Regions from separate parts of the Brevibacillus schisleri genome, predicted to be linked through region 4. Evidence: riboswitches for the same ligand, from Rfam matches in the RefSeq annotation. Region 4 holds a riboswitch; each other region holds the start of a gene.
What was found. Region 4 has a riboswitch for S-adenosylmethionine ahead of ACUUHJ_RS30295 (MetQ/NlpA family ABC transporter substrate-binding protein). Riboswitches for the same ligand answer to the same signal wherever they lie in the genome.
Positions count from the first base shown of each region.

Region 1: another riboswitch for S-adenosylmethionine. It lies ahead of ACUUHJ_RS22665 (aminotransferase class I/II-fold pyridoxal phosphate-dependent enzyme); the one in region 4 lies ahead of ACUUHJ_RS30295 (MetQ/NlpA family ABC transporter substrate-binding protein).
Region 2: another riboswitch for S-adenosylmethionine. It lies ahead of ACUUHJ_RS16660 (ABC transporter permease); the one in region 4 lies ahead of ACUUHJ_RS30295 (MetQ/NlpA family ABC transporter substrate-binding protein).
Region 3: another riboswitch for S-adenosylmethionine. It lies ahead of ACUUHJ_RS19790 (homoserine dehydrogenase); the one in region 4 lies ahead of ACUUHJ_RS30295 (MetQ/NlpA family ABC transporter substrate-binding protein).

Region 1 is NZ_JBVNDM010000001.1:4,752,079-4,755,283, reverse strand. It holds gene moaC (cyclic pyranopterin monophosphate synthase MoaC) at 1-453, shown strand, start outside; gene ACUUHJ_RS22670 (MFS transporter) at 457-1,713, shown strand; SAM riboswitch class I at 1,765-1,879, shown strand; gene ACUUHJ_RS22665 (aminotransferase class I/II-fold pyridoxal phosphate-dependent enzyme) at 1,962-3,143, shown strand.
Region 2 is NZ_JBVNDM010000001.1:3,565,954-3,569,158, reverse strand. It holds gene ACUUHJ_RS16670 (MBL fold metallo-hydrolase) at 1-402, shown strand, start outside; gene ACUUHJ_RS16665 (sulfite exporter TauE/SafE family protein) at 440-1,234, shown strand; SAM riboswitch class I at 1,356-1,460, shown strand; gene ACUUHJ_RS16660 (ABC transporter permease) at 1,570-2,502, shown strand; gene ACUUHJ_RS16655 (ABC transporter permease) at 2,507-3,205, shown strand, end outside.
Region 3 is NZ_JBVNDM010000001.1:4,199,371-4,202,575, reverse strand. It holds gene ACUUHJ_RS19805 (DinB family protein) at 1-382, shown strand, start outside; cobalamin riboswitch at 404-608, shown strand; gene ACUUHJ_RS19800 (hypothetical protein) at 631-771, shown strand; gene ACUUHJ_RS19795 (hypothetical protein) at 768-902, shown strand; SAM riboswitch class I at 997-1,103, shown strand; SAM riboswitch class I at 1,169-1,280, shown strand; gene ACUUHJ_RS19790 (homoserine dehydrogenase) at 1,367-2,632, shown strand; gene ACUUHJ_RS19785 (CapA family protein) at 2,695-3,205, opposite strand, start outside.
Region 4 is NZ_JBVNDM010000001.1:6,402,139-6,405,343, forward strand. It holds gene ACUUHJ_RS30285 (ABC transporter substrate-binding protein) at 1-1,010, opposite strand, end outside; gene ACUUHJ_RS30290 (DUF2294 domain-containing protein) at 1,208-1,564, opposite strand; SAM riboswitch class I at 1,785-1,887, shown strand; gene ACUUHJ_RS30295 (MetQ/NlpA family ABC transporter substrate-binding protein) at 1,990-2,820, shown strand; gene ACUUHJ_RS30300 (methionine ABC transporter ATP-binding protein) at 2,863-3,205, shown strand, end outside.

The sequences.
Region 1 (3,205 bases), 1.7 Mb from region 4:
CAAAATCGAGCGCGGATGGTAGACGTGTCTGAGAAGGACGTCACAAAACGGGTGGCTGTAGCCGAGAGCCAAATCAGCATGAAACCCGAAACCCTCGCCCGAATCCGCGAAGGTCGAATCGAAAAGGGCGATGTACTCGCCGTAGCACAGGTAGCAGGTGTCATGGCTGCCAAAAAAACGTGGGAAATCATCCCGATGTGTCATCCGCTGCCATTGACTGGCATCGACATACAATTTGCTTTTGTAGACGAAACGACGCTTGCGATTACAGGAACCGTGAAGACGACAGGGAAAACAGGCGTTGAGATGGAGGCTTTGACCGCTGTAAGCGTAGCGGCTTTGACGGTGTATGACATGTGCAAAGCGATGGATAAAGAAATGATAATCGGTCCGACCAGTCTGGAATCCAAAACAGGCGGAAAAAGCGGCGATTTCCATCGGGGAGAGAAGTAAGCCATGAGGCAAAAGTGGGAATCCTATCCGAGCAGCATTCGTTTATTGGCGATTGCTGCCGTCATTTTTTCTACCGGAATGGCATGTATTTGGCCGCTGGTCACGATTTATATTCATAACCATCTCGGAAAGCCGCTGACTGTAGCCGGCTTCTTGTTGCTTTTAAACCAAGGCGCATTCTTGATCGGAAGTATTGTCGGCGGGATGCTGTTTGACCGCTGGGGCAAAATGCGCACCATCATTGTCGGTTCCATCGGTGTTATCCTGATTTCGCTCGGATTAGGTGTTACGGAGGATTTTACGATATATGTTGTGCTGCTTCTGTTGAATGGACTGTTTTATGGATTACTTTCTCCGGTGATGAATGCATTGGCCATAGTTTTGTGGCCGGACGGAGGACGTAAAGGAATCAATCTGATTTATGTCACGCTCAATGTGGGGGTAGCTGCCGGTTCTGCGTTGGGCGGCTTTTTGGCAAGTGTGTCATTTGCCTGGACGTTTTTTGGTAATGCCATCTCACAAGTAATCGTCCTCGCCATGTTCCTACTCATTTTGCCCCGTCAGTTAAAAATGGTGGAACACCAACGCCAAAACTCGACGGCTGGACAAAGCATGCCTGAGCAAGCAACTACTGATGTGCTGCGACAACCACAGCAAGAGTCAAAGGTGGTATGGGGTGCCTTGCTGCTATTATGCGGGGGACTATTAATTAGCTGGATTGTCTATGTACAATGGACAACGGTGCTGTCGACCTATATGCAATCCTTGGGCATTTCCCTCCGTCAATACAGTCTGTTGTGGACGCTGAACGGCGGCTTGATCCTGTTTGGTCAGCCACTGATTGCGTGGGTCATTCGACGCTTTGCGCGAACGCTAAAAGCCCAAATGCTCTTGGGCGCCTATATTTTTGCCTTGTCGATGTTGATTTTGTCGCAATCAACGGCTTATGCAGGCTTTGTGGCGGGGATGTTCATCATGACGCTGGGCGAAATGCTCGTGTGGCCAGCGGTGCCAGCAGTAGCTGCACAGTTTACGCCAGAGGGACGAGAAGGTTTCATTCAAGGACTGATTGCAGGGACTGGATCAGCTGGGCGGATGCTCGGGCCACTGCTCGGCGCATTCATCTTCCAATCGATTCACGCGCAGGGACTATTGTTCGTGATGGCGGGCTTGTGTCTGTTGTCTGTCGCCTTCTTTGCCTTCCACACCTCTTTTCACAAAAGAAGGCATCAAGTGCCGGTACACAATCAAGCATCTTGACACGGTTTACGTGCTCAAGTAGTATGGTATAGACGAAAAAACAGTATATTTGACTTATTCAGAGAGGTGGAGGGACTGGCCCTATGAAGCCCGGCAGCGGATCTGTTCCATGTGATGGACAGATGCTGTGCCAATTCCAGCAGGATTTTTTCCTGACAGATAAGGACGTGACCAAGCTGATCTCCCCCTTTTTCTGTATGGAAAAAGGGGGTTTTACTGTATTGGCCCAAGAAAGGAATGGAAGAAAGATGCGCATTCAACATGCCGATATGATTGATCGACTCCCTACCCAGTTTTTTGCGACCCTGGTGGCAAAAGTAAACAAGGTCATAGCTCAAGGCCATGACGTCATTAACCTGGGGCAGGGCAATCCTGATTTGCCAACACCGCCGCATATTATTGAAGAATTACAGGCGCAAGCGGCACAACCACTCCATCACAAATATCCGCCTTTTCAGGGACGTGTGGAACTGAAGCAGGCAGTGGCTCATTGGTATAAGCAAGAATTTGATGTGGACCTCGATCCGGAGGAAGAAGTAGCGATTTTGTTCGGCAGTAAAACCGGACTCGTAGAGATTTGCCAAGTACTCATGAACGCAGGCGATGTTGCACTGGTTCCAGACCCAGGCTATCCGGATTATTGGTCGGGGGTTGCAGTCGTAGACGGACGGATGGTTATGATGCCGTTGAAGGCGGAAAATGACTTCTTGCCAGACTACAGCCAGCTGTCCCAGGCTGATTTAGATCGAGCGAAACTGATGTTTCTCAACTATCCGAACAATCCGACAGCAGTCAACGCACCACTCGAGTTCTATGAGGAAACCATTCGTTTTGCCCGAAAACATGAAATCGTCGTCTGCCACGACTTCGCCTACGGAGCTATCAGCTATGACGGGAAAAAGCCGGTCAGCTTCATGCAGGTTCCGGGTGCAAAAGAAGTGGGCGTAGAATTTTATACCTTGTCCAAAACGTACAACATGGCAGGCTGGCGTGTGGGTGCCATGGTAGGTAATCGCGAGCTGGTTCGTCTGATTAACCTCATTCAGGACCATTACTTCGTCAGTCTGTTCGGTGCAGTACAGATGGCGGCAGCCAAAGCGATGACGGATTCGCAGCAGTGCGTCCGCGATCTCGTCGCTGTCTACGAAAGCCGCCGCAATGCATTGTACTCCAATCTGCATCGGATTGGCTGGCAGGCTCCGCCATCTCAAGGTTCGTTTTTTGCTTGGCTTCCTGTTCCAAGCGGCTTCACATCTGTGGAGTTCTCTGACCTACTTTTGGAAAAAGCGCATGTCGTCGTAGCGCCGGGAAATGGCTTTGGCCCGACAGGTGAGGGTTATGTGAGAGCGGCTTTGTTATCCAACGAAGAGCGTCTCGCGGAAGCGGTCCAGCGGATTGAACGGTTGGGGTTATTTACGAAAACAAAATAAAAGCGAGGCAAAATGGCCACACTACCGTATAGATGGAGTGTGGCTTTTTTCTTCTAGAATAA
Region 2 (3,205 bases), 2.8 Mb from region 4:
GCCTTGCGTGCTGTAGGGATTGATCATGTCACAGGCTTTATCGACAGCACCAAACTAATGGAAAGTGAAGGGTCTTCGCTCGAGACAATCGAAGAGGTAACACCGCTGGAGATTGCAGACCGGGTGGAAAAGGGAGAGGTTCACGTAGTAGATGTACGTAATTTGGCCGAGTGGAAGGAAGGACATATTCCGGATGCACAGCACATCATGCTCGGTACACTCGCCATGCGGCAAGATGAGATTCCTCACGATAAACCGCTTCTCGTACAGTGCCGTTCCGGTGCCCGATCCGCCATTGGCGCAAGCATTCTTAAAGCAAACGGATTCAAGGATGTAATGAATTTGAGCGGCGGAATCTTACAATGGCAAATAGACCGGTTGCCAGTGGTAGAACGAGGATAAAACGAGATCAAAGCGAGTTGCTGCAAAGGGTGAGCCTATGACTATCGACCTAGTGATCACACTGTTTGTTATCGGTTTCGTGGGATCGTTCATCTCTGGTCTCGTTGGAATCGGGGGCTCCATCATCAAGTATCCGATGCTTCTGTACATTCCGCCTGCCCTTGGATTCGTTGCTTACACAGCTCACGAAGTATCCGGAATAAGTGCCGTCCAAGTATTTTTTGCCACCCTAGCTGCTGTTTGGACTCTGCGCAAAGATAAGCTTATTCATTACCAGCTCGTTGTGTACATGGGAAGTGCCATTATTGTCGGGAGCTTGCTTGGAGGATATGGAGGAAAATTCCTTTCGGCAAATGCCGTCAATATCGTTTACGCCATCCTGGCCACGATTGCTGTAATCTTGATGTTCCTGCCAAAAAAGCGAGTGGACGAACGTGAACAGACAACTGAGGTTCTCTTTCATAAACCAACAGCTGTCTTATCTGCTTTGATGGTCGGAGGTGCCTCCGGAATTGTCGGGGCAGCGGGCGCTTTTATTTTGGTTCCCATCATGTTGATCATCCTCAAGATACCGACAAGAGTTGCGATTGCGTCCTCTCTTGCCATCACTTTTCTATCTTCCATTGGATCGACGATAGGGAAATGGATGGCAGGGGACATATTGCTGTGGCCATCCGTGATCATGGTAATCGCCAGCATCATGGCAGCGCCGCTCGGTACGAAGGTCAGTAAACGTTTGGGCACGCGGATTCTCCAATCCATTCTTGCCTTGTTGATCCTAGCCACCACGATTAAGATTTGGGCTGACATCCTCCTATTCATACGTGTATGAAGATTTACTTTTTTCACAAATAATATAAAGAAAAATCAATTGTCATGGAACAGCATTGACATATCCGAGTAAAATGATAAGATAAAAAGAATTTTACAATAAAATTAAATTTCATAGAACATTCTTATCGAGAGTGGTGGAGGGACTGGCCCGATGAAACCCGGCAACCTTGGTCTGATTGACCTTACGGTGCTAATTCCTGCGGAGTTATTCTGCGAGATGAGAAGGTGGGAAACGTGCAATCGCCCCTCTTCTTTTCGGAGAGGGGTTTTCTATATTTATAATCCGTAGTATTTACATCGTTTTACTTTGTATTATTTGAAGGAGGAAACAACGTGCTTTATTATGCAGTCAAGCGTGGCTTTCTCATGATCGTTACGCTGTGGATGATCGTCACGGTAACGTTCGTGACCATGCACCTGATTCCAGGTGATCCATTCGCATCAGATGCCAAAATGCTTCCAGAAGAAGTGGTGAAGAACATGCGAGCGGAGTACAACCTCGATCAGCCAATCACGGTACAATACCTGCTCTATCTAAAAGGATTGCTGCAATTTGACTTGGGGCCCTCTATCCAGTCCAAGACGAGGGATGTGAACACACTGATTGCAGAGGGATTTCCCGCATCGGCTGTTCTGGGACTCCAGTCGTTTACGGTAGCGTTGATTGGTGGAATCACACTGGGAATCGTAGCGGCACTCTATCACAATCGGACCTTGGATTTCTTGTCTATGTTTGCTGCCATCATCGGGATCTCCATCCCCAGTTTTATTCTCGCGCCACTGTTGATCAAGTATTTAGCCGTTAAATGGGAGCTTTTACCCGTCGCTGCATGGGGGAGCTGGGAGCACTCGATTCTTCCAACACTTGCTCTCGCTATCGGTCCGCTCGCCATCATCGCCCGCTTTGTACGAGCCAGCATGCTTGAGGTTTGGCAACAGGAATACATAAGCACGGCAGAGGCCAAAGGGCTTGGCACCTTTTCCATTGTCGTTAGACACGGGATGCGCAATGCCATCCTGCCTGTTCTTACCTTTATCGGTCCGCTGTTTGCCAACCTGATGACCGGAACCTTTGTGGTGGAAAAGATTTTCGCGATTCCCGGGCTCGGCAAATACTTCGTGGAAAGCATTTTTAACCGCGATTATCCCGTTATTTTAGGAACGACTGTGTTTTACAGCTTTGTGCTCATTTTTACTTTGTACATCATCGACCTGTTGTATCGGGTGATTGACCCGCGCATCAGATTAACGAGTGGAGGGAAGTAGCGTTATGGCCAATCAGGCAACACAACTGGATTCCCTGTTTCGACCAGTCGACCGAAGCCGGCTTTTAGAGGAAATTCGGGAGCGCCCGAGTCTTGGGTATTGGCAGGAGGTTTTGCAGCGGGTATCCAGTAACAAGCTGGCAATGCTCGGGTTCTTCCTGCTCGCAGCAGTGGTGACCCTCTCAATCATCGGTCCGCTGCTCGTTCCCCACAGCCCACATGAACAGTCTTTGACCAAAGGAAATCTGCCACTGTCTGGCGAGCACTGGTTTGGAACCGATGACTTGGGGCGGGACATGTGGGCACGTACCTGGGCAGGCGGACAAATTTCTTTGTTTATTGGTGTGGCGGCAGCAGCCATCGATCTCGTGATTGGTGTATGCATCGGCGGGATATCCGGTTACATGGCAGGGAGGAACAAGCTGGGCGACCGTGTAGACAACATCCTGATGCGGTTGGCCGAAATTCTTTACAGCATTCCGTATCTGCTGGTGGTAATCCTGCTGATGGTGGTTCTGGAGCCTGGACTCGCAACAATCATTATTGCCCTATCTCTGACCGGCTGGGTGGGGATGGCGCGTCTGGTCAGAGGGCAAATCATGCAGATCAAGCGGCAGGAGTTTGTGCTGGCCGCAGAAAAGCTGGGCACCTCACATACCAAAATCATCATCAAACATCTGCTGCCGAATACGATCGGCGTCATC
Region 3 (3,205 bases), 2.2 Mb from region 4:
TGATTATCGGTATGCGCCAGGCAAATGGACGGTTAAAGAGGTGTTGGGTCATCTCATCGATACAGAACGCATCATGAGCTATCGCTTGCTGAGAATTGCGAGAGGAGATCAGACACCCCTCGTCGGTTTTGATGAGAATGCTTTTGTTGAACACTGGTGTTTTCAGCTAAGAGACCTGTCTGATTTACTGGAAGAGTATAAGGCTGTCCGTGCTGCCACCATCGCGCAGGTGCGAGGAATTTCTCCAGAAGCGTGGTTGCGTACAGGACTTGCCAACGGAAACAAGCTATCTGCAAGGACGTTGGCGTATGTGATTGCTGGACATGAAGCTCATCACACTCGCATTTTGAAAGAGCGGTATTTGGGGGAAGGTAAAATCTGAAGGTAGTAGTGAGAATAGACAATTTCATAGGTGGAAACAGGTTCCTTAGAGCGTAACCAATTCGCCACAAGGATAATAGGGAAGCTCGGTGCAAATCCGACACGGTCCCGCCACTGTAAGAGGGAGTCAGCGTCCAACAAGCCACTGGTCTATCAAAATAGACGGGGAAGGCGACGCTAGGCGATGAACTCATAGTCAGGAGACCTGCCTGTTTCGACAACACTGATAGACCTACGGGAGATAGGGAGGTGTTAGAGATGGCTTGCGAAAAACAGCGAGTGGACAAGTATGCCCCTCCTTTTCTGGCATTTTCTAACGATCGTCACGGTCGTGAGGAAAATGCTCTTTTTATTTTGGGCAGAATAATAGAAGAGGAGGGCGAGCAATGATCCAACTTTTTATTTGCCAATGGTGCGGATATGTTGAGGAAAAAGAGCAGTCTGAGGAATGCCAGGAGGGCGTGTTTCATTGTGCTTGCTGCAGTTTGGAAGAGGTAGAGAGCCTGTTCACCCACAACTGAAATCCTTGCCAAATTAGCTTGCAATCAGAAAAGAAAGAATTTTGTTGACGCTTGCCTTGGAATTTCTTAGAATAAAGCTCAACAGCATAAATGGTTCTTATCCAGAGAGGTGGAGGGTCTGGCCCGATGAAGCCCGGCAACCGTTGCATATTGCAACAAGGTGCCAATTCCTGCGAGACGTTTTGTCTCGAAAGATAAGAAGCGGGTTACTCCATTAGTAGATGAACCTTCTTCTTAGCGAAGAAGGTTTTTTTAATTTCATATTTTCTTTATCCAGAGAGGTGGAGGGACTGGCCCGATGAAGCCCGGCAACCGTCACGCATATTTTGTGACAAGGTGCCAATTCCTGCAGGACATATACGTCCTGGGAGATAAGGAGGGGGAGCATTCGCTGCTATCAAGCCTTCTTCTTATCGAAGATGGCTTTTCTTTTTATCTAAAATTCGGGGTATGGGGTGGTCAGGATGAGTGCAGAAGTAGTACGCGTGGGATTATTGGGATTGGGGACAGTGGGTAGGGGCGTAATCAAAACGATCCGTTCACAACAAGAGAAGCTGGCTTCTCGTCTGGGAAAACGAATTGAGATCGTCAAGGCATTGGTGCGTGACTCGGAAAAAGAGCGTGCGGTTCATGTCGACCCGGCTTTACTGACGACAGATTTTGAGGATGTATTGAGAAGCGATGTGGATATCGTGGTGGAGGTCATGGGCGGTGTAGAACCTACCTATGACTACGTACGTGCTTTGATCGAAAAGGGCTGCCATGTGGTAACCGCCAACAAAGAGCTACTGGCGAAAAAAGGAACAGAGCTAGTCGATTTGGCAAATCAGCATCAAGTGCATCTTGCCTATGAAGCGAGTGTGGCTGGGGGTATCCCGATCTTGAGTGTGCTCCGGCAGTTTCTACGTACGAACGATATCCAAGGCGTTCGCGGTATTCTCAACGGAACAACGAACTTCATTTTGACGAAAATGGAAGCAGAGCAGCTCTCCTACCAGGAGGTACTCAAGCAAGCACAGGAGCTGGGCTATGCAGAAGCAGACCCTCGTTCGGATGTAGAAGGCTTTGATGCTATGTACAAATTGTATATCCTGGCACAGCTTGTTTATGGAGAATCACTGCCTTTAGCGGATGTTGTTCGCAAAGGTATTGCGGATTTGTCAGCAGGTCATATTCGGATTGCAAGCGACTTAGGGTACCGGATCAAGCTGATCGCGCAGGCTTATCAAGCCGAAAAAGGCATTCGCCTATCTGTTGAACCAACCATGCTTCCGTTGAGCCATCCGTTGGCGCAAATCCACGATGCGTTTAATGCGGTCCAGCTATCCGGCAATATCGTAGGAGACTTGTTGTTTACAGGAAGAGGGGCAGGAGAGCTCCCTACAGCAAGTGCAGTCGTGGAGGATTTGGCCTATTTATTGACACAGCCATTCACACCGCATCCTACCTGGAAAGAAAAAACGGCTGACAAAGCTGGATGCACGGTGGACTCGGCAGAACACGTCCTATGTTATCTGGAGGGCTCATGTCATACTGCGACGCCAGATCGTGTCTTGCATTTCCTTCAGCAGGCCGGGGTGAACGTGCATAAACTAAAAGTCCAATTCGATTTGGGAGGCGTCTTGCGCGCAGGGTTGGTCGTGACGGGAATCAGTGAACAGCATGAGTCCTTATTGAAAAATGATTTTGGCTTAGAAGTGCGCTGCTTCCCTATTCTTGAATCTGCGTAAGTAAGAGGAACCATAAGAAGAAATGCCGTATTTCTAGGAATCTGGAAACACGGCTTCTTTTATCAGGGGGCAGTCTCCACCGCCTTTGCACGTGGCTGCACACACCCGTCACTTTGTATGTCGACTTGCTCAGAAATGGATTCAATGCGTTTTAACAGGGCAGCGCCGTTGCTTTCATTCATGGGTACAGCTTGTCCCAATTCTGCATGAAATGGAAGCATCGTTAGCTCACAATCACCACTTTTGGAGCAGTTTGCTAGCAGGACCATTGTTTCCCAAGTCTTGGGTTCGTTTGAACGTGTGAAAACGAAATTGCCAAGACTGTACGCAATCCATTTGTCGTTGTATCGTTCAAAGCCTTGCAGTACGTGGGGATGACCGCCGACAATCAAATCTGCACCAGCATCGATGTAGGCACGAGACAGCTCCTTTTGATGATCGACAGGATAATCGGAGCGTTCTTTGCCCCAGTGTGCAATCACCACCACGAGATCCGCTTGGCTGTTCGCATCCTGGATCGCTTTCACTGCCAGTGTAGGATCATAGGAAGCGGCCATACCCGGCTGGGAATTC
Region 4 (3,205 bases):
ATGTCCAGCTTTTTCAGCTTGCTTACGGTTTCTTCCCCGTACGTTACACCTTTTGCTTCTTCTTCTGTCAGTTGAACGGTCTTGTTTACAGGGGAATCGATTTTCGCTTTTGCTGTTTTCTCCTGAACCTCTTTGCTCAGTTGATAGTTGATGAAGTCTTCTGCGAGTGCTTTGTTTTTCGAGCCTTTTACGATGTTAACCGTATTCATAACCGCATATCCGCCACTTGCAGGTTGTACGAAAACAGCTTCTGGAACAGCGGCTTTGATGTCTTTGAAGTACATTTCCATGATCGGTCCAACGCCGATTTCTTCTTGTCCAAACATGTTCACGTATTCGGAGGTCTTATCGTAGAACTTCACGACACTTTTGTTGACTTCTTTCATTTTCGCGAAGGCTTGATCCTCGTTAAATTCCTTGCTGCCCGCGACCGCAGAAGCACTGTCGAGAACCATCGGACCAGTTGTGGACGTAATGCTTGGCAGTGTCAGCTTGCCTGTCAGCTCTGGGTTCCACAGATCTTTCCAATCCTTGATCTCGGTTTTTACGAGCTTTGGATTGTAGGCAATCCCGAATTGGCCAATCGTGTAAGCTGGACCGTATTCTTCGCCCAGTGGTGCTTTGGCGATGTCGTAGATTTGTTCCAGGTTCGGGATGCGGCTGCGGTCGATTTTTTCAAATGCGCCACTCTCAATCCCTTGCTGTGCATAGTAGTCAGAGAGGTAGATCAAGTCTACATCGGAGCTTCCTTGGCGAACTTTGTTCAGACGCTCTGCGTTGTTCCCGATTTCCAGCACGATTTTCACGTTATGTTCTTTTTCAAACGGCTCATATACTTCTTTGCGGAAAAAGTCTTCGGAGAAGCCCCATGTGGAGATGACCAGCTTTTGTGGCTCGCCCTTGGCTTCGCCGCCAGCTCCCCCCGCTTTTGGTTGATCATTGCTGCCACAGCCAGCGAGTGCCAGTGACATCATAGAAAAAGACAGGATTCCAGCAAGTAATTTCTTCATCGTAATTCTCCTCCAGTTGGGTTCATTTGATGACAAAATATGGTGATATAATAAAAAGAAAAGTACCCTTGATTAGAACGTATCATTCTAAACAAGAGCACTTTTCTTCGTAAACAAAGAGAAGTGACACCCGTTTTTACGCAAAGTCTACGGTCTCCCCTTAAGATAGATCAAAAGAGAAAATCCGAACGATTGCGTCAGGTATTCAGTTCTGATTCAGCTAAAATAACATTCGTGATCGCCCACTGCGTAGGCGCATCATAGTCCCTGAGCACGGCTTCCAACGGCAACCCCATCTCTTCTTCCAGTCGTTCTCTCAGTCTCTTCTTATAAAGAAGGGACATGCGAAAATCAACTTCGAGCTTGAGGGCCGGTGCTTCTCCTTCCAACGCTTGTGAGCGCGGAGAGCGGCGATGCTTAGCTTGGAACGTAATCATCTGATTTTCAATCGTGACTCGGAGCAAAGTCGTTCCAAATCCGAACAACTCTTTTGCTATCTCATTATAGATGGCAGATAGCTTTTTTCTAGTTTCATTGGAGTCCACGAAAGTCATGTCATCACCTGCGATAGCTGGTATCGGGTTCATTCGCTCTCATTATACATATGATTTTTTCATTCTTCAATAGAATATTCGTATTTAGATCAATTTCACATTTTTCCACCAAGTCATTCGTTTGCAAAAACTGTTGACACCGAAAAAATCACTCGTTATAATCCAACTATCCAAATAAGAATTAACAACAATGTTTGGAATGATAATTTCATAGCACATTCTCTTATGAAGAGAGGTTGAGGGACTGGCCCTATGACACCTCGGCAACCTATCGCAAACGATACGGTGCCAAATCCAGCGGAATTTATTCCGACAGATAAGAGAGGTATTGTTGCAGTGTGGTTACATACTTGCAGTTTTCGCCTCTTCTGTCGGAAGAGGCTTTTTTCTTTTCCATCTTACATCCAGAGAAAAGGGGTATTTTCATGAAAAAGACTGGTCTACTGCTTACTACACTACTGCTCGCTGCATCGCTCGTAACGGCTTGCGGGGGTAAACAAGAAGCTGCGCCTGCTAACGGCGGCACTGCTGCTGAACAAACCTCACTCAAAGTGGGTGTCACTGGCGGCCCACACGAAGAAATTCTCAACAAAGTAAAAGAAGTCGCCAAAGGCAAAGGACTCGATGTCGAAGTCGTCGTTTTTAACGATTACGTACAGCCGAATCAGGCGCTCGATAAAGGAAATCTCGATGTAAACAGCTTCCAAACCATCCCGTTCTTGGCGAAGTTCAATCAAGATCACAAAACAAAGATCGTTGAGGTCGGAAAAACCGTGACGTACCCGATGGGCCTGTACTCCACCAAGCATAAAAAAGTCGAGGACATCCCGGCAGGCGGCGTTGTCGGCATTCAAAACGACCCGACCAACCGAGCACGCGCCTTGTTGCTCTATCAGGCAGCGGGCTTGATTAAGCTCAAGGATGGCGTGGGCGACAACGCAACACCACTGGACATCGTGGAAAATCCGAAAAATTTGCAATTCAAAGAGCTGGAGGCTGCTTTCCTGGCACGCTCGCTGAGCAACGTAGAGGTTGCTTCGATTAATACGAACTTCGCAATGGAAGCTGGCTACTCCCCGAAAAAAGACGCGATCTTCGCTGAGACCGCTGACTCTCCATACGTAAACATCTTGGCAGTCAACGAAACCAACAAAGACAACCCAGCCGTCAAAAAGCTAGTGGACATCTACCGCTCGGAAGAAGTGAAAAAATTCATCAACGAACGCTTTGAAGGAGCTGTACTGCCGTCCTGGTAAGATCGACGCCAGGAACATCAAGAACAACAAGGAGAACTCGTTATGATACAGCTAACCGATATTCATAAGTCGTATCAAGTAGGAAACAAGCAGGTAGAAGCATTGAAGGGCGTATCCCTGCAGGTGAAAAAAGGGCAAATCTACGGGGTGATCGGCTTTAGCGGAGCGGGGAAAAGTACCCTGCTCCGTACCATCAACCTGTTGGAGAAGCCGACCAGCGGTTCTGTGATCGTCAATGGCCAGAACATGCTGACCCTCAAGGAAAAAGAGCTGCGGCAAGCTCGCAAAAAGATCGGGATTATTTTTCAACACTTCAATCTGCTCTCTTCTTATAATGTCTTTGACAATGTGGCGGAAATCTTGCGGATGAATCGCGTCCCCAAAG